DNA from 4 places in the Arthrobacter sp. TMP15 genome. Region 1 is predicted to be linked to each of the others. Evidence: riboswitches for the same ligand, from Rfam matches in the RefSeq annotation. Region 1 holds a riboswitch; each other region holds the start of a gene.

What was found. Region 1 has a riboswitch for thiamine pyrophosphate ahead of AAFM46_RS02770 (3-oxoacyl-ACP reductase). Riboswitches for the same ligand answer to the same signal wherever they lie in the genome.
Region 2: it holds a riboswitch for thiamine pyrophosphate, as region 1 does, so the genes downstream of both, AAFM46_RS00740 (ECF transporter S component) here and AAFM46_RS02770 (3-oxoacyl-ACP reductase) in region 1, are expected to answer to the same signal.
Region 3: it holds a riboswitch for thiamine pyrophosphate, as region 1 does, so the genes downstream of both, AAFM46_RS09255 (bifunctional hydroxymethylpyrimidine kinase/phosphomethylpyrimidine kinase) here and AAFM46_RS02770 (3-oxoacyl-ACP reductase) in region 1, are expected to answer to the same signal.
Region 4: it holds a riboswitch for thiamine pyrophosphate, as region 1 does, so the genes downstream of both, thiO (glycine oxidase ThiO) here and AAFM46_RS02770 (3-oxoacyl-ACP reductase) in region 1, are expected to answer to the same signal.

What each region holds. Positions count from the first base shown of each region.
Region 1 is NZ_CP154262.1:626,364-632,340, forward strand. It holds gene nrdE (class 1b ribonucleoside-diphosphate reductase subunit alpha) at 1-1,855, opposite strand, end outside; gene nrdI (class Ib ribonucleoside-diphosphate reductase assembly flavoprotein NrdI) at 1,852-2,334, opposite strand; TPP riboswitch at 2,559-2,652, shown strand; gene AAFM46_RS02770 (3-oxoacyl-ACP reductase) at 2,724-3,488, shown strand; gene AAFM46_RS02775 (LLM class flavin-dependent oxidoreductase) at 3,505-4,839, shown strand; gene AAFM46_RS02780 (zinc-binding dehydrogenase) at 4,925-5,902, opposite strand; gene AAFM46_RS02785 (MarR family transcriptional regulator) at 5,939-5,977, opposite strand, start outside.
Region 2 is NZ_CP154262.1:166,068-172,044, forward strand. It holds gene AAFM46_RS00715 (Na+/H+ antiporter subunit D) at 1-822, shown strand, start outside; gene AAFM46_RS00720 (Na+/H+ antiporter subunit E) at 819-1,490, shown strand; gene AAFM46_RS00725 (monovalent cation/H+ antiporter complex subunit F) at 1,490-1,765, shown strand; gene mnhG (monovalent cation/H(+) antiporter subunit G) at 1,762-2,124, shown strand; gene AAFM46_RS00735 (DUF4235 domain-containing protein) at 2,211-2,471, opposite strand; TPP riboswitch at 2,680-2,797, shown strand; gene AAFM46_RS00740 (ECF transporter S component) at 2,844-3,494, shown strand; gene AAFM46_RS00745 (ATP-binding cassette domain-containing protein) at 3,497-5,071, shown strand; gene AAFM46_RS00750 (energy-coupling factor transporter transmembrane component T) at 5,068-5,865, shown strand.
Region 3 is NZ_CP154262.1:2,087,433-2,093,409, forward strand. It holds gene obgE (GTPase ObgE) at 1-1,519, opposite strand, end outside; gene rpmA (50S ribosomal protein L27) at 1,665-1,922, opposite strand; gene rplU (50S ribosomal protein L21) at 1,982-2,290, opposite strand; gene AAFM46_RS09255 (bifunctional hydroxymethylpyrimidine kinase/phosphomethylpyrimidine kinase) at 2,711-4,249, opposite strand; TPP riboswitch at 4,240-4,338, opposite strand; gene AAFM46_RS09260 (Rne/Rng family ribonuclease) at 4,448-5,977, opposite strand, start outside.
Region 4 is NZ_CP154262.1:2,843,960-2,849,936, reverse strand. It holds gene AAFM46_RS12725 (WHG domain-containing protein) at 1-358, shown strand, start outside; gene AAFM46_RS12720 (DinB family protein) at 457-1,038, shown strand; gene thiE (thiamine phosphate synthase) at 1,129-1,809, opposite strand; TPP riboswitch at 1,824-1,950, shown strand; gene thiO (glycine oxidase ThiO) at 1,945-3,195, shown strand; gene thiS (sulfur carrier protein ThiS) at 3,192-3,431, shown strand; gene AAFM46_RS12700 (thiazole synthase) at 3,488-4,288, shown strand; gene AAFM46_RS12695 (VOC family protein) at 4,312-4,968, shown strand; gene AAFM46_RS12690 (hypothetical protein) at 5,040-5,345, opposite strand; gene AAFM46_RS12685 (DUF3107 domain-containing protein) at 5,391-5,615, opposite strand; gene AAFM46_RS12680 (TetR/AcrR family transcriptional regulator) at 5,678-5,977, opposite strand, start outside.

The sequences.
Region 1 (5,977 bases):
TGCGGATTTCAATTTTCGCGGCGATTGGGTGGATCGATGCCGTGGCGTTGTTGATGTAGGAGATGGAGCCGGTGGGTGGCACCGCCTGCAGGTAGGCGTTGTAAATGCCATCCCTCTGGATGGCGGCCTTCAGCGCACGCCAGTGCTCCTGAGTAGGAATCTCTATCCGGGCCTCTGCGAAAAGCTGACGCACACGGTGAGTGGAGGGTGCCCAGGCCTGATCGGTGTACTTGTTGAAGTAGCTGCCATCTGCATACGTGGAGGTGGCGAAGCCCTCAAATGTGACGCCGCGTTGGGCGGCGATCTGATGTGAGGCACGCAGAGCGTGATAGGCAACAGTATAGAAATACATGTTGGTGAAATCCACTCCCTCGGCGCTGCCGTAGTGGATGCGCTGGGAGCCGAGGTAGCCGTGCAGGTTCATCTGCCCCAAACCAATTGCGTGGCTGGCATCGTTGCCTGCTGCGGCAGAGGGGACAGCATCCAGAACCGATTGGTCAGAGACGCTGGTTAGTCCGCGCACTGCCGTTTCGATCGTTGCGCCGAAGTTTGGTGAGGCCATTGCTTGAGCTATGTTCAAGGAGCCCAGGTTGCAGGAGATATCTCGCCCCACCTCTGTGTAGCCAATCGCGGCGTCGTAGCTAGAGGGGGTGTTGACTTGCAGAATTTCGCTACACAGGTTGGACATGTTGATCCATCCGGAGATGGGATTGGCACGGTTGACAGTATCTTCAAAAAGTACGTAAGGGTAGCCGGATTCAAACTGCAATTCCGCCAGCGTTTTGAAGAAACCGCGGGCACTGATGGTGGTTTTTCGGATGCGGGGGTTGGCTACCAGTTCTTCATAGCGGGAACCAACGGAGATGTCAGATAAGGGCGTGCCATATTCGCGCTGAACATCGTAGGGACTGAATAGGTGCATGTCGCGATTGTCGCGAGCCAGCTCAAAAGTGATGTCAGGAATGACCACCCCAAGTGAGAGGGTTTTGATGCGGATCTTCTCATCAGCATTTTCCCGCTTGGTGTCAAGGAAGGCCATAATATCGGGGTGGTGGGCATGGAGATAGACAGCTCCTGCTCCCTGCCGGGCTCCAAGCTGGTTGGCGTAGGAGAATGAATCCTCCAAGATCTTCATAACCGGAACCACCCCTGAGGCCTGATTCTGAACCTGCTTGATAGGCGCGCCTGACTCGCGCAGGTTCGTCATCAGCAAGGCAACGCCGCCACCGCGTTTGGAGAGCTGCAGCGCGGAGTTTACGCTGCGACCGATGGATTCAAGGTTGTCCTCCATACGCAAGAGAAAACATGAGACCATTTCACCACGCTGCTTCTTTCCGGCATTCAGGAACGTGGGGGTTGCGGGCTGGAATCGGCCGGAGATGATCTCCTCAACTAATTTTGTAGCAAGCTTCTCATCCCCTGCGCCTAAGTAGAGTGCGGTGGCGACCACGCGATCGGCAAAGTTTTCCAAGTAGCTCTTGCCATCGAAGGTTTTTAGTGTGTAAGAGGAGTAGAACTTGAAAGCGCCCAAGAAGGAAGCGAAGCGGTGATCAGCCTGCTGAGCCTGGGCATAGACCCCCTTGACGAAGGACCAGTCATAAGCGTTGATGAACGCTTCCTCGTAGTAGTCATGCTTAAACAGGAAAGCAATTTTTTCCTCGAGGCTCTCAAAGTGGGCAGTGTTTGGGATGACGTCCTGGCGGAAGTATTCGCGCAGGGCCTGTTGATCCTTCTCAAGTTGGATTGAGCCATCCGGTGCGAAAAGGTTCAACTGCGCATTAAGTGCGTGGTGCTCCTTCCGGGTTCCAATGCCTTTGTGCAAGGGTTTTTCGGCTATTACAACGGTGGAATTCATAGTTGATCCTTTTCCTTGGTGGCGGCCTCTGCCCAGAACCGGGTGAGGCCCTCATTGACTCGTTCAACGTCATAGTCGGTGCCCAGCAGTTCGAACCGATACAGCTCAGGGATCTTGCATTTCCCGGCGATCACGGACCCTGCCAAGCAGTAGTCCTCGCCAAAGTTTGTGTTCCCAGCGGTGATAACCCCTCGCAGGAAACCCCGATTGACCGGGTCATTGAGGAAATTGATGACTTGTTTGGGTACCGCTCCCTCGCGTGCACCACCGCCATAGGTGGGGACCACCATGACAAAAGGGCGGGTGAGTTGGATCTGGCCTTCCAGCTTGGGACGCAGCGGTATTCGTACGGAATGACGGTCCAAACGCTTCACAAAGCGCAGCGTATTTTCAGAGACGCTTGAGAACACCACAAGATCCGAAGATGCTCTGCGACTGGGGGGATTAAAAGCCGCCGACTTGGCTCTGTCCTGGCTCACTAGGGTTCCTATCTGTTTTAGCGATCCGCCTCAAGACCACTACATCTAGTGGCTGTAACTCTAAAAGACGCTGCATCTAGTAGTATCATTAATCTGAACTTAAAAGTTAGGCGCACCGAAATTATTGTTCTCTCCGTCTGCCCCAGTGGCGTTTTGAGGTGTGTGAGAATTAGGCCGAGTGAGGCGTGCGTAAGGGCCCTGGCAACCGTGGTAGCTTGGGTTCTGGACACGACACGGGGTGCCGCATTGCGGCTGAGAGCTAGACCCGTTGAACCTGATTTCGATAATCCGAGCGAAGGGATGCCGGTCCAGAACAAAGGCCATAGCGCTCGCAGCAGCGTGGGAATCGTGCTTTTGGGCATCCTTTTACTCATATGAAAGGTGCACACATGCTGATCAAAGACCAAGTTGTACTCATTACCGGCGCTGGGCGCGGACTCGGCACCGACGTGGCCCGTTCCTTTGCCCGTGAAGGCGCCCGCCTGGTGCTGAACTACCGCAACAGTGAAGTCGCCGCGCAGGAACTAGCCCGTGAATTCGGTTCAGAAAAAGCGATTGCGTTACGCGCAGATGTCACCAATGCTGGCGAGGTGAATGCCATGGTCGCTGCGGCAACCGAACATTTTGCTACACCCATCACCACGGCGATCAACAACGCTTTGCCGGACTTTTCTTTCAACGGCGACGGCCGTTCTAAGGCCGAAGAGATTTGCTACGAGGAATTTCGGGCACAATTTGCCGGAGTTGTGGGAGGTGCCCTGAATACCATCCAGGCAGTAGTGCCGGGAATGAAGGAAGCTGGGTTTGGCGCCATCGTTAACGTTGGCACAAACCTGTTCCAAAACCCCGTGGTTCCATACCACGACTACACCGCGGCGAAGGCTGCCCTGCTGGCGTTGACCCGGACGTTCGCGGCCGATCTAGGACCATCAAATATCCGCGTCAACATGGTTTCAGGTGGGCTGCTGCGCACCACTGACGCCTCCGCAGCCACGCCAGAGCAGGTTTTTGACTTGATCGCCGGCGGAACGCCGCTGCGTAAAGTCACCACTCCAGCCGAATTTGCCGATGCCGCACTCTTCTTCGCCTCACCGTGGTCCCGAGCCGTGACGGGGCAAAATCTTGTGGTCGACGGCGGACTGGTCATGAACTAAGGACGGGGGAGTTCTCATGAACAGCACACGAGAATTACATATCAATGCTTTTCTTTTCGGGGCAGGGCATCACACAATGGGTTGGCGGCACCCGAATTCCAGTGCCGAGCGGGTAGGTGAGATTTCCTATTTCGAGGAACTGGCGCAACTGGCCGAAAGTGGCTGCCTTGACGCCATTTTCTTCGCGGACGGGCACGCCATCAACCGGACCTACACCGCGGGAGTGCCGTGGCTTCTGGAGCCCATTACGGCTCTGAGCGCCATAGCCAGGGCCACCAAAAACATTGGCTTGGTCACCACCGTTTCCTCAAGCTTTTATACACCCTTCCATGCTGCACGCATGCTTGCCTCATTGGATCACATCAGCGGTGGGCGAGTGGGGGCAAACATTGTCACCTCCATGTTTGATGCTGAAGCCCAAAATCATGGGTTGGCGGCACTGCCAAACCATGCTGACCGCTATGAAAGGGCTGATGAGTTTGTCCAAGTAATCCAGACGTTGTGGGATTCATGGTCGGATGAGGCGCTTCCCGCTGACAGGGAGAGCGGGACCTTTATTGATGCGGAGCAGATTCAACCGATCAACCATGAGGGCAAATACTTTTCCGTGAAGGGCCCGCTCAACGTTCCGCGTCCTCCGCAGGGCAGGCCGGTGCTTTTCCAGGCCGGGTCCTCGGAAGTAGGGCGAGCATTCGCGGCTCGATTTGCCGAGGCTATCTATTCTGTTTCTTGGGATAAGGACTCGGCACTAGAGTTCGCCACCGATATGCGAGAGCGCCTAGCTGTTGCCGATCGTTCTCAAACCGTGGTTCCAATCCTGCCTGGACTAGTCACCTATGTGGCACCAACCCGGGAAGGGGCGCTGGAGAAGAAACGCGCACTTGACGCTTATCTGGATATTCCAGCGGCAATCGCCCAACTGAACGTGTTTACCGGCCAGGATTACCGAACCCATGGGCTTGATGATGCGGTGGCTCCGCTGCCGCCAGCGGCGACGTTCACGGGCCCGCAGGGGCGGTACCTGACAGTGCAACGAATTATTGAAACCAAGGAGCCCACATTGCGGGAACTACTGGGCTTCCTGGCAGCCGGAGGTGGTCATGCCACCATGATTGGCACGCCCACCGAAGTTGCCGATGAAATTCAGGAGTGGTTTGAATCTGGTGCTTGTGACGGGTTCAACCTGATGTGTCCGGCCTACCCGGACTCCCTGAAGGATTTTGTTGACTTGGTAGTACCGATTTTGCAGGACCGTGGGATCTTCCGAACCGCATACCCGGGCAGTACTCTGCGAGATAATTTGGGCCTGTCCCGGCCTGAATTGAAATCTTTTGCCGGGCACACTACCTAGGGCGGTTTAGATTGACTCGGCTAGCCGGCTCAACCCGACTAGCCGAGTGAATCTCAGGCGCCACGTGGCTAACTATTGGTGCTGGTTAGGGGTGCAGCATGATCTTGCCGGTGCGGCCAGGAACAAAGTTTGCCCGGGCCGCATCCTGGGCATCCTCCAGTGAATAACTTGCCTCAACGGGAAGGGTTAGTGCTCCGGAGGCGAGCCGCTCAAGGAGTTCCTTCATGAGGGCACCGCGTTCTTGGGCCGGCATGGATGTGCTGACTTTGCTACCCCAAAAACCACGGATGGTGACCTGTTTGAAGATGACATCTGAGGAACTGATCTCCATGAGCGGGGAGTTCATGGCGCCAAACACCACAAGCGTGCCATTCTCCGCCAGCAGTGAAAGGACGTCCCCGCTGGCCCGTCCACCAACGGAGTCAACGCCAGAAGTAATCGGGGCACCATCGGCGATGGCACGAACGCGCTCAGCCCAATCGTCAGTATCCGTGGCAACGACGTTGCCGATTCCCTGATCAGCGAGTTCCCTGACGCCTGCGCTTCGGCGCACTAACCCAATAACGTTGATGCCGCGGGCAGTTGCTAGCTGGGCTAGAAGTCGGCCAACAGTGCCGTTGGCAGCATTTTGTACCAGCCAATCACCCTTGTTGAGTTTCAGTGATTCAAGGAGACTGATGGCGCTGAACGGCATCGACACCAGTTGGGCCGCTGCCTCATCACTAATGCTGTCATCGACAGGGAATACAGCTGCAGCTTTTGCAATGAAGTACTCAGCCCACACGCCAAAAGTGCCGCCGGTGCTCACACGTTGGCCCGGAGTAAACCCGGTGACACCTGTGCCGAGAGCGTCAATGACCCCCATGGCCTCGGTTCCGGCACGGGCAGGCAGCTCGGGTTTGAAGCCGTAGCTGCCACGGATGGTGAGTAGATCGTGGTTGTGAATCGTTGCCAAAACCATGCGGACGCGGACCTCGCCGGCGCCGGGGTCTGGGATCGGGATATTTTCAACTGCAAGGACCTTGCTGGGGTCTCCGAACGTGGTGTGCATTAGGGCGCGCATATTGCTCTCAATCGTGTTTGACCCGGACGCTTTTCTTCAAGCGTGGGTGGGGGGAGTGGTTTTTGAAGAATCGTT
Region 2 (5,977 bases), 460 kb from region 1:
CCCTCGAATGATTTTAACTCTGCGCTTCTGGTTGTGGCCCTGCTGACCATGATCGTGGGTGTCCTTGGGGCCGTGGCACAAACTGATATCAAGCGCATGCTCTCCTTCACCCTGGTGAGCCACATCGGGTACATGATCTTCGGCGTCGCACTTTCATCGGTGCTGGGTTTGGCCGCAACAATCTTCTACGTCATTCACCACATCACCGTCCAAACCAGTCTGTTCATGGTGACGGGGCTGATCGAACGGCGTGGCGGGACCTCCTCGATTGCGCGTCTGGGGGGTCTGGCGAAGCTCTCTCCCATACTGGCGGTGCTGTACTTTGTCCCCGCCATGAACCTGGCCGGAATCCCGCCGTTCTCCGGATTCCTGGGCAAACTGGGCTTGCTGCAGGCAGGTGTGGCTGACGGTACGCCGCTCGCTTACGCCCTTGTGGTGGGCGCAGTGGTGGCCAGTTTGCTCACACTGCTAGTCATGGCCAGAGTGTGGAACCGTGTATTTTGGCGTAGTACCGCAGATGCACAGGACCCGGATCCAGTGCTGCTGGCAACTGCCCCCGACGCTTCGGGTACGCCAAGTATGCGGGCACTTCGCACCAGTAAACATGTTGATGCCACCAAGGGGCGTTTTGCCGGAGACAATGAGATTCCGATCCTGCCCAGTGCAATGGTGTATTCCACGATGGGCTTGGTAGTTCTTGGGGTGGCCATGACAGTCTTTGCGGGACCGCTCTTTGAGTTGTGCCAGACAGCAGCCACAGGCATGCTTGAACGCACTCCCTATATTGAAGCTGTGCTGGGTCTAGGGGCGGGAACGCGATGAACCTCTCTAAGACTCCGAAGTGGAATCTTGTGCAAAAACTGCCGCTGCTGATCTGGCTAGTACTGGTGTGGGGTGCTCTGTGGCAGGATTTCAGTGCGGGGAACCTTCTTTTTGGTGCGCTGATATCGCTCGTCGTTTTCCAAGCGTTCTATCTCCCACCCATTGAATTGAGCGGCCGATTCAATGTCCTGCGTGCAGTGACTTTCTTGCTGTGGTTCCTCAAGCAGGTCACCATTGCCAGCTTTCAGGTCCTGTATTGGGCCGTTATGAAGGGCCCACGCATACGCAATGCGGTCATTGCGGTGCCTTTGCGCAGCCCCTCGGACCTGCTCATGACGGCAGTAGGGCACGTGTTGTCGCTGATTCCGGGTTCACTGGTGGTTGAGGTGAATAGAGGTTCGGCGACGCTTTATGTTCATGCGATGAACGCACCAACGGCGGAAAGTGTTGAACAGGTCCGTGCAGGTATTCAGGATATCGAGGCCCGGCTAATCCGTGTCATGGGGACCCAAGCTGAACTCGCGGCCTTGAAATCGGAGAAGGCAGGGGAGTTAATGCTTACGCACGCGGATCGCGTCCGGGCACTAGCGAATCACTCCGATGCCGAAGCTCATTCCCACGGACGAGAGGCCACAACGGCTACGAAAAAACGTGAAGGTGAGGGATAATGACGGTCCTGGAAATTATTGCAATAATCGTCGCTGTGGTGCTCTCATTGGCTGGCGCTGGGACTATCTACCGTATTGCCAAGGGGCCGTCTCTGCTTGATAGGGTCATTGCCGCAGATGTTCTACTGGCCATTTTTGGAGCTGCGCTGGCTACGGAAATGGCTGTGAACAAGCACATGGACAACCTGGCACTCTTGGTGGTGCTAACAGTGATCGGCTTCTTAGGGTCAGTTACTGTGGCTCGATTCGTGGGACATAAAAAGGAGGATGCATGAACACTTTTCTAGATGTGCTCACGGCCATCTGCCTGCTCCTTGGTGCTCTCATGAGTCTGGCAGCGGCCATCGGGCTCTTGAGATTCCCGGATCTGATGAGCCGCATGCACGCTGCCACGAAACCACAGGTTTTAGGTTTATTGTTGATGCTTGCAGCCATGGGATTGCAACTGCGTTTATGGGTGCTGGCGCCGATCCTGCTTGTCGCGTGGCTCTTTCAACTTCTTACCGTTCCGGTATCAGCGCACATGGTGGGACGCGCCGGATACCGTACCAAGCATCGACGTCCGGAACTGCTCAGCGTTGATGAACTCGATGAGGTTGTGGCTGCCGTGATCGAGGACGCCTCACCCAACTAACGCGAGTTGCCACTTGTGGTGTCCACAATTGCGTTTTGGACACCACAAGTGGCAACTCGCGGTCGTGGGGTGAGAGCCGCGGGCGCCTAGACCTCTTCTGGGTGTTTGTTGAACCGTGCTATCGCTTTTTGAGTGGTCCGGCTGGCCAGTGTCTGGATTATGGCTGCAACAACCGAAGAAACCAGCGCAAACGTCAGCGCTGAACGGAGACTATTCTCTAGATCAGCTCCGTCCTTGGGCGGCTTATTGCCCGTGCTCTTTTCCCAAGCCTTATCAACGAGTTTGCTGGCCAAAAACCCGGCACCCAGGCTCACTCCGGTTCCAAGCAATTTGAAGACGATGTTCATGAAGGACTCCTTTAGTCTTTTCGGGCCCCGTGGCGGGCAAAACCTTAATGTTAGCCTAGCCGCTCCCTTCCCTCCACAGGGGCCCTCTGCATGTTTGTGCAAATCCGTGTTCGCACAACTACGATGCGCAGAGCTTCTGCCGTGTGACTTCATCGTGGTTCACGCATTGTCCCTCTCTACATGAGCGAGGTATGATGAAGCCGCAATTCAAACACGACAGGGGAGCGTCTACCCGACCCGGGTATCGACGCTGAGAGTGCGGTTCGCCGCAGACCCTCGAACCTGCCCCGGCTAGTACCGGCGAAGGAAGTCGAGTTCTCTTCGGCTGCGCGGAAATACCGCCGCAACCGCCCCTCCTGAAAAGGAGGAAACATGAGCAAGTCATTAGCGGGCGAAAACGCCAGGCAAAATCAAAACACACCTAACAACGCTGCACCAGCCAAAAAGAGCACGTGGCGTGTAGTGGATATTGTTGTCCTCTCAGTGCTGGGCGTGGCCGTGGGTGTTATTTTCTGGCTCTGGTCCGCCGGCTACGGGTTGATCAGCGCACTCTCGATTGCCTTTCCACCCGCCGGGGCCCTGTACGGCGGCGGCTGGTTGATCGCTGGCATCCTGGGTGGGCTTGTGATCCGCAAACCGGGCGCCGCCTTGTATTGCGAACTCATTGCCGCAGCCGTTGAGGGTTTGCTGGGCACACACTTTGGATTCACTGTACTGATCTCCGGACTGGTCCAGGGCCTGGGTGCCGAGTTGGGCTTTGCACTGTTCCGCTACCGCAAGTTCAACCTCCCCGTAGCAGCATTGGCAGGGGTGCTGGCTGGGTTGGCCATGGGCGTCAATGGAGCCTTTATTTATAACGTCGCCTGGGCAATTGAATGGAAGCTGGTCTACGTTCTGTTCTCCATGATCTCCGGTGCGCTCATTGCCGGACTGGTGCCGTGGCTGGCTGTGCGCGGACTAGCCCGCACGGGTGCGCTGGCGAATCTGCCATCCCGGGGCGCTGCCACAGAGCGAGCGGTTTAGTCATGGCTGGTGTGCAGAACCGCGGAGCACCGGCGCGAGTGAATGCCAAGGGCTGGGGTTGGCAGCATTCCGGCCGCGCTGCCCGGGCCGTGCACGGACTGGATCTGGTGATCGAGCCGGGTGAGCGGGTCCTGCTGTTGGGGCCTTCCGGGGCCGGAAAGTCCACTTTGCTGCACGCCTTGGCTGGTGTCCTGGGAGAGAACGAGGACGCGAATGAGATCGGTGAACTGCTCATAGATGGCCGTCCCGCAGTGGAATCCCGCGGCCGGGCAGGGCTCATGCAGCAGGACCCGGATGCGCAGGTGGTCCTTTCGCGTATTGGTGACGACGTTGCCTTTGGAGCGGAAAACTTGGCAGTCCCACGGGATGAAATCTGGCGCCGGGTCAATGCAGCGCTGGAATCTGTTGGTCTTGATCTACCGTTGGATCATTCCAGTTCCGCCCTCTCCGGTGGGCAAAAGCAGCGCCTGGGGTTGGCCGGAATGCTGGCTATGCGCCCCGGTTTGTTGTTACTTGATGAGCCCACAGCCAATTTGGATCCCGCGGGAGTTGTGGAGGTGCGCGACGCCGTTAGTCGTAGTTTGGCTGAAACCGGGGCAACCTTAGTGGTTGTGGAGCACCGGGTGTCGGTCTGGTTGGATGTTGTGGATCGGATCGTGGTGCTGGCCCCAACACGGCTCGGTGAACCTGGCGGCGTCCTTTTTGACGGCCCGCCCGCCACGGTTCTTGCGCAAAGTAAGGAGCTCTTGGCCGGTGCAGGGATTTGGGTACCTGGGCATATCCCAGCGGTTCGGCCGCGCACGCGTCCGCAGTTCCAGCATTCCCTGGACGACGGCGGCTCCCCACTTCTCCTTGAAGCGCACAATTTGGCTGTCTCCCGCACCAAAAGTCGACGCAAACATCCTGTGGTGCCGGCCGCTGTGGTGCCATCCGTGCTGGTGCGGGCAGGGGAAGCCCTGAGCGTGACAGGACCCAACGGTTCGGGAAAATCTACTCTGGCACTGACGTTGGCGGGACTGCTGCCGGCTGTTGGTGGCGAGCTAACAGCCTTACCTGAGCTGGCACGAGGGGCCGGAATATCCCCAGTGAAGTGGCGGGGCAAGGAACTGATTAGCAGGATTGGCACCGTTTTTCAGGAACCAGAGCACCAGTTCGTTACCGGCAGCGTCCGGGACGAGCTGCTTTTTGCCCCGAAACTACTGGGCCGTGGTGGAGATTCCGTGGACGAGTTATTGGTGCGGCTGCGGTTAGAGCATCTAGCGGAGGCGAATCCGTTTACTCTTTCTGGAGGCGAGAAACGGCGACTGTCCGTGGCGACGGTTCTGGCGGCCAGTCCGCAAGTCCTGGTGCTGGATGAGCCCACTTTTGGTCAGGATGCCAACACGTGGGCGGAGCTGGCATCGTTGCTGCGCGAATTACTTGATGCAGGAACTGCCGTGGTGTCTGTGACACATGATGCCGCATTTAGTGCCGTCCTGGGCGGGGACCGCCTGGTACTGGGGGCCGGCGTTGAGCCGTTTGAAAGTGCCCCTCCTGCTGCCACAAAAGACGAGCTAACGAAGCCGGTGCGGCGATGAGCGCGCAGATTATCCAGACCCAGCGCTCAGCGGCCTGGCTGGCGCAAATCAACCCGCTGGCGAAGCTGGGGGCGGGGATGTTCCTGACCGTGGTGCTGCTGATCAGTGTGGACTGGGTCTCGGCCACGGTTGCGCTGGTGATCGAATGTGCTTTGCTGCCGCTGGCCGGTGTGAGCGCCCGGCTGCTCTTGCTGCGCGGCTGGCCCATTCTCATTGCGGCCGTTGTGGGCGGGTATGGCACGGCGTTGCTGGCGCCCAAAACCGGGGAACTGCTGCTCGCCTTCGGCCCAGTCACTTTTACCTCCGGATCCTTGGAAGCCGGTGTGGCAATTGCCTTGCGTGGTTTGGCGGTAGCTTTGCCTGGCATCATTGTCCTTTTCTCCACCGACCCCACGGATCTGGCCGACGCCTTGGCGCAGAAGCTGCGCCTTCCGCACCGCTTTGTACTGGGGGCATTGGCAGCCATGCGCCTGGTCGGACTGCTTGTTGCTGAGTGGCAAACACTCGGCATGGCCAGACGCGCACGAGGTGTCGGCGGAGAGCCCGGTTTCTTCCGCGGGATCAAATCACAGCTGGGCCAGGCCATGGCCTTGTTGGTGCAGGCTGTGCGGCGTGCCTCGCGACTTGCCGTCACCATGGAAGCAAAGGGCTTCGGAGCGGGACCGCGGACTTGGGCGCGGGAATCCGTCTTCGTCCGCAGGGACCTGGTGGTGGCCGCCGGCGGAGTAGCGATTGCAGCACTGTCGATGGGTGCCGCACTTGTTCTGGGAACATGGAATCCGGTACTGGGCTAATCCGGTACTGGGCTAAAGCGTCAACACGGTGCAGCGTCACCGCGGGCAAGCCTGCCGTTTCAGCTAAAAATCTCCAGAGGGGGTAACGTGGAGGGATGCTGCGAGGCTGGCT
Region 3 (5,977 bases), 1.5 Mb from region 1:
CGGTCCAGATGCCAGCTTTACGCTCGGATTCCAGTTCCGCTCGTGCCGCAGCCTTGGCGTCTCGACGATCCTGCTGCTCTTGGCGCTTCTGTTGACGTGTTGGGCGGTCGCCCAAGTCCAACAGGCGTAGATCGGTGCCGCGAGGTGCCGCCAAATGCTCGGCACCGCCCATCATGGTTGGCTCCCAATCAAAGACAATGCCGTCTTCGCCGCCAATGACAACCGTGTCTCCCGGTGTGGCACCAGCTTTAAACAAGCTTGTCTCCACGCCGATCTTAGCCAACCTGTCTGCCAAGTAGCCAATGGCCTCTTCGTTTTGGAAGTCACATTGCTGCACCCAACGTTCAGGTTTGTCCCCGCGAACACGGAACAACGGCTCCAAATTCTTTTCTTCACGATGGATTGTAAACGAGGCTTCATTCACTGCTCGCGGGCGCAGAATGACCGGCGCAACCTTTGCAGGCTGGTCGATTACGCTCTGGCGGGCGGCACTGACGATCTCAGCCATAGCAAAGCCCAATTGTCGTAAGCCTTCGTGGCTGGTCGCTGAAACTTCAAAGACTCTGTAGCCACGCGATTCCAAATCACCGCGGACAAATCCTGCCATGTCCCGTCCATCGGGGGAATCTACCTTGTTCAAGGCAATGAGACGCGGGCGTGCATTCAAGGGGACAACGTCTCCGTCGGCGCCGGCGAAGCTCATATCCACTGAGTAGTTATCCAGCTCGCGCTCAATTATAGCCAAGTCACTGATGGGATCCCTATCAACTTCCAGTGCGGCGCAGTCCAAAACGTGCACAATGGCCGCACACCGCTCAACGTGGCGCAGGAAGTTATGACCCAAGCCTTTGCCTTCACTGGCTCCTTCAATCAAGCCGGGCACGTCAGCCATGGTGAACCGGACGTCCCCTGCCTGCACAACACCCAAATTGGGGATCAAGGTGGTGAACGGGTAGTCGGCAATCTTTGGCCGCGCCGCGGACATGGCGGCGATCAAACTGGATTTCCCGGCTGAGGGGAACCCTACTAAGGCAATATCTGCAATCGATTTCAATTCAAGGACAACATCGCGCTCGTCGCCTTCGATTCCCATCAGCGCAAAGCCGGGAGCTTTGCGCTTCTGCGAGGAAAGGGCCGCGTTGCCCAGGCCACCTTGGCCACCCTGGGCAGCAATGTATTCGGTGCCAATCCCGACAAGGTCGGCAAGCACGTTGCCTTCCTTATCTTTAACGACTGTGCCGTCGGGTACATCAAGGACCAGCGACTCGCCAATTTTTCCATCGCGCCAGTCCCCCATACCGGGCTGTCCGTTACCAGCGTGGCGGTGCGGGGCGTGGTGGAAATCCAACAGGGTGGTGGTTTGATCGCTCACACGGATGGTGACAGAACCGCCGTCGCCTCCTTTACCGCCGTCGGGCCCGCCCAAAGGCTTAAACTTTTCCCGGTGAACCGACACGCAGCCATGGCCGCCAGTCCCGCCGGATACATGCAGAACAACCCGGTCAACAAAGCTGGCCACTAAAATCTCCTTGAATAGATCTTGCTATTGCGCACTCATTCTAGTCCTGTAATGGGCTAGGGCCTGATGCCGGCCGGTGGGTATTACTGTGTTAAAAGCCAGTGGAGCGAGCCATGCGGCCCGCTCCACTGGAAAAGCTTTGGTATTAGAGTGCAGCAGCGACGATGTTTACGACGCGGCGTCCGCGACGCTGACCGAACTCGACTGCGCCTGCATCCAATGCAAACAATGTGTCATCCTTGCCACGACCAACACCCTCACCGGGGTGGAAGTGTGTGCCGCGCTGGCGAACAATAATTTCGCCTGCCTTGACAACTTGACCGCCGAAGCGCTTTACGCCGAGGTACTGGGCGTTTGAATCACGACCGTTGCGAGTGGAACTCGCACCCTTTTTATGTGCCATTTGAAAATGCCTGCCTTTTGACTAAAAGATTCTAAGTGGATCGAACTTCAAAACGCTTATTAAGCGATTGAGGTGATCTTGACCTTGGACAGTTCCTGACGGTGGCCCTGACGCTTCTTGTAACCGGTCTTGTTTTTGAACTTCTGAATGACGATCTTCGGCCCGCGAAGATCCTCCAACTTCTCAGCCGTAACCTTTACACTAGCCAGGTCCTTCGCGGCTGTGGTGATTTTCTCACCATCAACCAAGAGCAAAGCGGGCAGCTCAAGTGTGCTGCCAACTCCACCGGGGACGCGGTTCATGGTCACGTGGTCTCCAACGGAAACCTTTTCTTGACGGCCGCCTGCGCGGACAATCGCGTACACCACTGGGGAACTCACTTCTCTCGACGTTTATTACAAATTTTTATGCCGGCAGGGATCGTATTTGATCGCTGCCAACCGCATGCGCCGCAGTTCTAGAAAAGAACAAACGCGGGGTGCATACTATGTGCCTCAACGCCGTGGACCTCAATGGAGTTCTGCCATGGAGTGGTTGCCCTAGGTGTTGGCGTAAGCACCGAAGATCAAGAATACGCTAATTCTGGCTCCGGGAGCAAATGAGACTGGTTTCGAGCTTCCGAAGCGCGTCTGCCAAAACATTGTTTTGACTGACAATTTCCGGGGTTCCTGAAACCGTACTCACCAACTTTAGCGTGGTTGCCACCGTTTTTCTTCATTTAGGACCGTGACGCGCCGTTTTCTTAGGCAATCACCAGTGGCGTTGATCACCTTTGCAGACAAGTGTGCCTAGATCTCGCTTGGAACGTGTTGATGCGGTGCCGCAAAAAAATCCACCTCGTACTGTACAGAATGCGCAAAGGCGGCCCGCATACGTTCTCTTTCCAGGGCCGATCCCCTGCGCGCGGCCGTATCCATGATGCTCACGGCTGTGGCCGCTGCCTGAGCAAAGTCGTCGTCGGCGTATGTCGCCAGCCACGTGCCATAGGGATGTTCGCCCGAAAAGGATAGGTAATCGGCATGCAGCACACGCCCCACTTCTGCGTACAGCCAGTAACACGGAAGAACTGCGGCAACCACTTCCGCATAGCTGCCGGAGAATCCAACACCTTGCAAATGGTCCACGTAGTGCTTTGTCACCGGGCCCTGTTGCGGATTTGCGGGCTGCCCATTGAGCCAGTTGCGGTGCAGCTGCAATTCAACTTCAAGACAATTCTGTGCCCCTGCCGCCCAGAACTTCTGCTCCATTTCGGTTGGGGCCAAGGAACTGGCACGGGCAAGGACACGCGAGTATGCGCTCAGGTACAGCGCATCCTGAACCAGGTAATAGGCAAAGTGGTTGCGTTGTAACGTACCGGCGGCTAATTCCTTAATGAACTCAAGAGCGAAAATTGCTTGTCGTTGGGGTTCGATGTGCGCCCACAATGCTGCACTGAATTGCCCGGCTCCAGGCGCTGCGTTCTCCCACAGTGCGTGCAGGTGGTTGACGGGGCCTGCACCGGAGCCAACCTCTAGCACCTCGGATGTCTCAAGGGCCCTACCCAGCCACTCCTTGGCTTGCTGGACGCTGGCAATCCAATCACCAGTTTGAGCCTGCAAAGTAGCCACTGCCGCCGACAATGAGCACCCGGTTCCGTGAGTATTCACGGTATCTATCCGAGCGCCAATGAACTCATTGACCACACCGTCAGGGTGAACCAGTGCGTCGGGGCACAGCTCCCCCGCCAAGTGCCCGCCCTTCACGAGCACCAAGACCTCATGAGTCGCGGCCAGCTCCTTACCCTGCTGAACGGCGGCCTGCCAGCTTGCAGCTTCCGGTTGGTCAAGGAGAACCCCTAGCTCTGGGAGATTCGGAGTCACTAGGTGCGAACTTTTAATGAGTTCCAGTAAAGCTTCACGGGCGGCCGGGGCCACAAGCATGTCTCCGCTAGTAGCCACCATGACCGGGTCCAGTACAACCACGGCGGGCCGGGTCCGCGCCAGCCACTCTCTCACCGCGTTGATGACTTCTTCAGTGCCAAGCATGCCGATCTTCACGGCATCTATGGTGACGTCGGAAGCTACAGCGTCCAGTTGGGCTGTGAGGAAAGTTGCCGGTGGAGTATGGATGTCTTGTACTCCCCGCGTATTCTGCGCAGTTAATGCCGTAATGGCAGTCATTGCATATCCACCGTGGGCTGAAATAGATTTAATGTCAGCCTGGATACCGGCACCGCCCGATGAATCAGAACCTGCAACACTCAGGATCCGGGGGTGCTTCACAGTTGCGGGCACGGTGGTGCGTTGCCCAGTTTCAGAAGTGGAAGAAACTGTTGCGTAGGTACTCAATGGGACATCCCTTCGCCGGTTCTAACCGGGCAGGTTCAACGGGTATTCTCTCAGCCAGCCCTGATGGCATGGCACCCCGTGTCGATCTCCACCCTAGCCCCAGCCGTGACGCTTAAAGAAAACCGGCCCAGAGCCAATGTCAAAAACTGCGTTCTGCACGCACATTTTAACGCAGGTTCCGGGCCGGCAGTGTCAGCATCAGAGCTCTGAAGCGGGCACTCCCACACCGAGAATGATCGGTTCGCTACTTTTGGTTACAGTCGTTGCAGGTGCCGGAATAGCTGCCGCGGTACTCAGATGCGGAGCGGAACCCTGACCTGCAGGAGCGTAATGAGAAGTTTCAACCACCATGTCGGCACCACCTTGAGCGCTACGTGCACTGCGGTTGCGGCGTCCCCGACGTGCACGCGAACGGTTACCACCGTTGGAGTCCGCCACCGTCTCATGATGCTGGTCCTGGCCGGGAGCCACCAGCTGGTCTAGAGCTTGTGCCAGATCCGCCAGCGCCGCCGCATGGTCAGCATTGCCTGCCTGTACGTTTGCGCTGCTTTCACTACGATGCCCACGAGGGAGTTCAATGGCTTCCCCACCCAACGTGAGAGTTGCGCCGTCGGAGGTTTCTGAACCTTCTGCTTTTACGTCGCCTTTGACACCTACGTTGCCGCCAGAGCTTGTGGCGCTCTGCGCAATTGCTGTTGCTACGGCCGCAGCGCCACGGTGTGACTCGTCCCCGTCGTGCTCATGATGTGAAGCAGCCGCAGCTGCCGCAATGTTCGCCAAAGCAGTACGGGCAGCGTGGGCTTTCTGGACTTTCTCTGCTTCGGTAACCTCATCGGGTGACTGCACAGGAGTGCTTTCCGGGTGCTGCGACTCAGCCTGTTGCCCGCGGTTGCGGTTGCGTTTACGTTCGCTGCGGGTAGACCTATTGGCCGTGCGCTCGTTCTCGCGATGCTCCGGTTTGCTGGCATGGGTCTGCGCAACCTCCACAGCAGGACTATGCGTACGGCGATGCTCCACTGGAATCTCGTGCGTGACCATGCCGCGACCCACGCAGGTTGGGCACTGCTCGCCAAAGACCTCAAGGAGGCCTGTACCCATACGCTTGCGGGTCATCTGAACCAATCCAAGTGAGGTCACCTCGGCAACTTGATGCTTGGTGCGGTCGCGTCCCAGGCATTCAACCAGGCGGCGCAGCACCAGATCCCGGTTGGATTCAAGCACCATATCGATGAAGTCAATGACAATGATCCCGCCAATGTCACGCAGGCGCAGCTGACGAACTACTTCCTCGGCAGCCTCCAAGTTGTTCTTGGTCACTGTTTCTTCCAAGTTTCCGCCGGAGCCGGTGAACTTACCGGTGTTGACATCGACCACTGTCATAGCTTCGGTGCGGTCGATCACCAACGAACCTCCCGAGGGCAGGAAGACCTTGCGTTCCAGCGCCTTGTTGATCTGCTCATCGATGCGGTGCGCGGCAAAGATATCTTCGGGCTTGTTCCACTTCTCCAAACGGTCAAGCAGATCCGGGGCAACATAGGTCACATATGCCTCGATGGTGTCCCAGGCGTCCTCGCCCGAGACAATTAGTTTGGTGAAGTCTTCATTAAAGACGTCACGGACAACCTTGATCGTCAGGTCAGGTTCGCCGTACAGCATCTCCGGGGCGAGCGTCTTATGCGAAGACGCCCGCTCATTGATGCCCGCCCACTGAGCGCGCAAACGGTTGAT
Region 4 (5,977 bases), 1.4 Mb from region 1:
TTTTGGTTCACCTGTGCCAGGTTACGACGCCCCGGCGGAACAAACGACCCAACCAGGCACGCGGGTTGTGGTTTTGCTCATACAGATTCTGCAACGTGCCTACGAATCCAAGGCTCTGACGGCTCCTGTCAAGGAAGGAAGTCCACCGCTGGCTGCTGATTTCGAGCTAATCAGGGCGGACATGGAAATGAGCGTCCCAGACCATGTTTTTGCTTCGGGTGCATTGGTGTGGGTATCCGTTTTTGGAGCTGTGAACTTTGAAGTGTTTGGCCAGTATGGAACATCGACGTTTAGCGATCCAATAGCTCTTTTCGAGTCGCATATGAAGTTGCTGGAAGAATTGGTTGGCTTGCGGTAGCGTCCTAGCCACCGACAGTGCCACCTGGCTGGCCAGCGCTGCGGTCATGCCACCATGCAGCGATACTCCGGCGCGATGATGAGCAAAAAGTGGGCACCATGAATGAAAAAGATGATCTCCTGAAGTACCTGCGAAGTCAGCGGGCAAACCTGCTGGCAAAGCTTGAGGGACTCAGCGACTATGACGTCCGCCGGCCGATGACGCCCACAGGAACAAATCTCTTAGGCCTTCTCAAACACGTGGCCAGTGTCCAGTTGGGATATTTAGGCGTGGTTTTTGACCGTCCCAGCAATAGAGAAATGCCATGGCTAGCAGCCGGTGCACCCCAGGACAGCGATCTGTGGGCCGGACCCGACGAGAGCCGCGCGGACATTCTTGAACTGCATGAATTCTCCGCGTTGCACAGCGACAGGACCATCGAATTGCTGACGCTGGACACCGTGGGTGAGGTGCCCTGGTGGGATCCTGCGAGTCGGCAGGTGATACTGAGCCGGATCATGGTCCATGTGTGCGTTGAAACCGCCCGGCACGCCGGCCACGCGGATATCCTGCGCGAGCTCATTGACGGGGCAACGGGTAATGGGCCGCTGGATCGAAACACCTCAACTCGTACGGCGGAAGAATGGTCTGCTTATCGAGCGGAATTGGAGGCTGTTGCCAGCCGCCACCGGCTCAACTAGACCGGGCCCCTTGGCAGGATCACTCTTGGCATGAGGTCTCTTCGCAGGAGGTCCATCAGCAACGAGCGTGGCTGCGCGGCGTTGTGAAAGTTACCCCAGTGCGGGTAGCCGGGAGAGCAGTTCTGCGGCAGCCGCCGTCGGATCTTGGGCGTCAGTAATGGCCCGGACCACAACAATGCGAGACGCGCCAGCGTCCACCACCTGATCAACGTTGCTTAGATCCACCCCGCCTATGGCAAACCAAGGCTTGGTGGTGTGCAGGGATGCGGCGTGCTCAAGCAAGGAAAGTCCCACGGCGGCACGGCCCGGTTTGGTGGGGGTGGCCCATAGCGGTCCCACGCAAAAGTAATCGGCGTTCGGGTCGGCAGCAGCTGCGGACACTTGCTTGGTGTCATGGCTGGAAAGCCCCAGGGAAACACCTGATCCCACGAGTGAACGCGCGGCTGGCAACGGCAGATCCTGCTGGCCCACATGGAAAACGGGGGCACCGCTGAGCATGGCAATATCGGCACGATCGTTCACGGCCCACAGTTTGCCGCACTCCTGCGCCACAGAACGCAAAACTGTTAGCAACTCCAGTTCCTGAGCGGCCTCGATGGACTTGTCGCGCAACTGAATGATGTCCACTCCGCCGGCGAAGGCAGCCTTCAGGAAATCGGCAAAGTCGCCCTGTTTTTCCCGCGCATCGGTGCACAAATAGAGTCTGGCGTCCTTGAAGGAAGTGGCGGGGGTTTTCGCTGTGCTGTCATGGATGACCGATAATCTGCTCATGTCTCATAGACTAGTGCAGTACCGCGGGAGCCAGTGAAGCTGGTTGAGAGGGCGCCGAAATGTGCCGACCGAAATACGTCCCGTGCGGGCGTGGAACCTGATCCGGATCATGCCGGCGTAGGGAAGGAGAGCGTAGTGGCAACTTTTGAAGCCCAGATTCTGAGCACCGACGTGGCTGTCATTGGTGGCGGCATTATTGGACTGGGCATTGCGTGGGAAGCCCAGAAAGCCGGGCATTCTGTGAGCATTATTGACCCGGCACCCGCCACCGGAGCCACTTTTGCGGCCGCCGGAATGTTGGCTCCCGTGAGCGAACTGCACTATCAAGAAGATGACCTGCTGGAACTCACACTAGCCTCGGCTGCACGCTGGCCAGCATTTATGGCCGCCATTCCCGAATCTGGCCATACAGGCTTCAACACGTCTCCAACACTGGTACTGGGCGCAGACCCAGCTGACCGCAAGGCGCTGGCCGACCTCCGCGAGGTCCAAACCCGTCATGGTTTGGAGGTATCTCAGCTGAGCATCCGTGAAGCTCGCGTTCTTGAACCAATGGTGGGGCCACATATTTCTTGCGCCTACAAAGTAGAAGCCGATCATCAGGTGGATCCGCGAGCCTTGGCTGCAACACTACGAGTGCAACTGGTGAAAGCCGCCGTGGCGGCCGGCCGAAACAGTGCAGAGCAGACATTCATTGACCAGTCCGCTACGGCTTTGCTACACAAAGATCCCAGTAACTCGCACTCGCCCGTGACAGGGGTAAAACTGGCGGACGGCCGTGTTGTTCATGCCAACGAGGTCATTGTGGCCAATGGGTTGGGCGCTCCGGAACTTCACGAGCTGCCGGAGGGCCTCAAGCTGCCTGTCCGTCCCGTATACGGAGACATCCTGCGCCTTCGGGTTCCCAAACATCTTCATCCGCTGACCACCGCAACTATCCGCGGACTGGTTCGTGGGCTGCCCGTCTATATAGTGCCGCGGGCCGATGGGAGCGTTGTCATTGGCGCCAGTAGCCGTGAAGACGGATCCGCCGGTGTCAGTGCGGGCGGAGTTCACCAGCTCCTCCGTGACGCCCAAGTGCTCTTACCTGCCGTGGCCGAACTGGAATTACTTGAAATGAGTGCCCGCGCCCGCCCCGGCACCCCGGACAATGCGCCGCTGTTGGGACGAGTTGGTGACGGCAATGGCAGGGACATTCCCGGGCTCATCATCGCCACAGGCTTCTTCCGGCACGGAGTCCTGCTGACGCCCATAGCGGCCCACATCACCCGACAATTGCTGGGCAACATCACAGATCTGGCGTGGGAACAGTTCCGCCCAGACCGTTATTCACCTGCACTGCAGCACTCCCGTCCTGCGGGCACACCTTCTAAGGAGTCACCATGACCACCATTAATATCAACGGCACTGCGCAGCCTTACACGGTTGGAACCACTGTGGCGGATCTTGTGTCAGTTATAACAGGGAAAGTATTGCTGCCCTCTGGGCAAGCGGCCGACGGCGGACGGCTGGGTGTTGCTGTAGCCCGGAACGCCGGAATTGTGCCACGCAGTCAGTGGGCTGCCACAGCAGTTGAAGTCAACGACGAGTTTGAAATTGTTGCAGCTGTGCAGGGCGGCTAACCACAGGTTGGAATAAATATCATGTCAATCAACCCCATTTTTGAAAGTGAAAGCTCATGACTGAACCCCTTACCCACCAAGACGCTCTGATAATTGATGGTGTGGCACTTGGCTCCCGGCTCATTATGGGCACTGGCGGGGCGCCAAGTCTGGCAGGACTTGGCGCTGCACTGATTGCTTCCGGCACGCAGCTGACAACTGTGGCCATGCGCAGGTATTCGGTGGATCCCCATGGCGAATCAGGGACAAACCTGTTCCAGCTACTGGTGGAGAACAGTATCCGTGTGTTGCCCAACACCGCCGGTTGCTTCACCGCGCGGGAGGCTGTTATGACGGCAGAACTGGCGCGGGAGGCCTTGGAAACGGACTGGGTGAAGCTGGAGGTCATTGCTGATGAACACACGCTTCTGCCCGATGCCCTGGAATTGGTGGAGGCTACTGAGCAGCTGGTCAACCGCGGGTTTAAAGTCTTTGCTTATACCAATGACGATCCTGTCCTAGCGCTCCGGCTGGAGCAGCTTGGCGCCGCCGCTGTCATGCCCCTGGGTGCACCGATAGGCACGGGACTTGGCATCTTGAACCCGCACAATATTGAATTGATAGTCTCCCGCGCTAACGTGCCAGTGGTGCTCGACGCCGGAATTGGCACAGCTTCGGACGCCGCGTTGGCTATGGAGTTGGGTTGCGATGCCGTCTTGTTGGCCACCGCGGTCACCCGGGCACAAAATCCTGTCATTATGGCCCAGGCCTTTAAACACGCCGTGATCGGTGGCAGACTGGCAGCACAGGGCGGCCGCATTCCCAAGCGTGCCCACGCCTTGGCGTCGTCAGCGATGGATGGCCGCCCCGACCTGTAACCACCTCTGCAAGGGAGGCCCCCATGGCCGCGAACGATTCACTGACCCGTGCTCAAATCGATGCTGAACTGAGGGAGCTTCCGCAGTGGCGGTATCGCCTAGGTGGGCTGGCAACGGTACTGAAGTCTCCGACGTCGGCCATTGCTTTGGAACTTTTTGCGATCATTGGCCAGGAGGCCCAAGCCGCGAGTCACCACCCGGACGTGGACTGGCGCTATGACACATTGTTTGTGGTTCTCACCTCGCACGACGCCGGCTCCAAGGTCACCGCGCGCGATGTGGCCCTAGCTGCCAGGATTTCCGCAGCCGCACAAACTTGCGGAGCCGTAGCGCAGCCCGAACGTCTGCGCAGTGTTGAAATTGCCATGGACACAGAGGATCCATCGGCAGTTGCTGCACTGTGGTCTGCCGCCCTTGGTTTTGATGCCGGCGGGAACGATGATTTGAGGGATCCTTCGGGGCGGCTGCCCACGCTGTGGTTTCAGCAAACTCAGAGCCCCAACGCGAACCGTTTTCACTTTGATATCCAAGTCCCAGCCAGTGAGGCGGCGCAAGTACTGACTGCCCTGGAGAAGGTTGGTGCCACCTTGGACCGCTCAAACGCTCCGGCGTTTGTGATCGCCACCGATGTCCAAGGGAACCGGCTGTGCATTTGTACCGAGGAAGGCCGTGATTTGTAGCCACCGTTGGCGCAAAAAATATGCGCAAGACTCAAAGTGAGTCCTGCGCATATTTGTCCTAAACACTAGAGTCAGTGCATCGATAAAATTGTGTTGGTCTTTTCCACCTGGCGATTATGCCGGGTACGGCCCACAAAGCCCGCTACAGCCCAAGCAACGCCGCCGCCAACCACCATCGAAAGGATCCAGGGGATCCATGCCGTGGCCGTGTCGTTGCCAAGACCAGCAGCCATGGTGATAACCCACATCAGCAGTGAAGCGGACACGGCTGCCCCTGCAGGCAAAACGGCACCGAAGGTGTGCCGGTACTTGTCAACCGCCCAAGCAATAGCACCGAGTGCGCCGGAAGTCAGGGCAATAATGACCAATGCAACCATGGAATCTGATCCGTATCTTTTTACTAAAGCAGTAACTTTGGGGTGTTAGAGAGCGCCAAAGCCAACACCGCGGGCTTTTTCGCCACCGAGTTCAACGTATCCCAATGCACTCCCCGGAACAATGACGATCCGTCCCTTTTCATCCTTGAGACGCAGCTCAGAACCTTCGGCCAGCGCCGCAGAAACCAAGGCGGCGACGTCGTCGGCGGTTTGCTCGGATTCAAGGACGATTTCTCGGCCAATGTTTTGGATGCCGATCTTGATTTCCACAGATGTCTCCTCGGTGCAGACTGCCAATAAATGTATGTACAAACCACTCTAGGGCTAGGTGGTCAGGATTCCTTGGGGAAGCGGCTAATTCCGCGCCAAGCTAAACGATAGACAAGATCGCTGGCGACCTCGATGTCAAGATCGCCTTTTTCTTCAAGCCAGTAGCGGGCGCTGACCTGTGCCATCCCGGCTAACGCCCTGCCTAGAAGAGTTGCCTCTACGGGAGGAAGCTTGGTGTCCTCCGCAATGACTTTGCCGATGGCGTCTGCGTAGTTCGCATTGAACGTTTCCAAGCGTGCCGCAACTTCGGCGTCGTTTACCAAATCTGATTCAAACACGAGTCTGTGGGCCTGGTCATCATT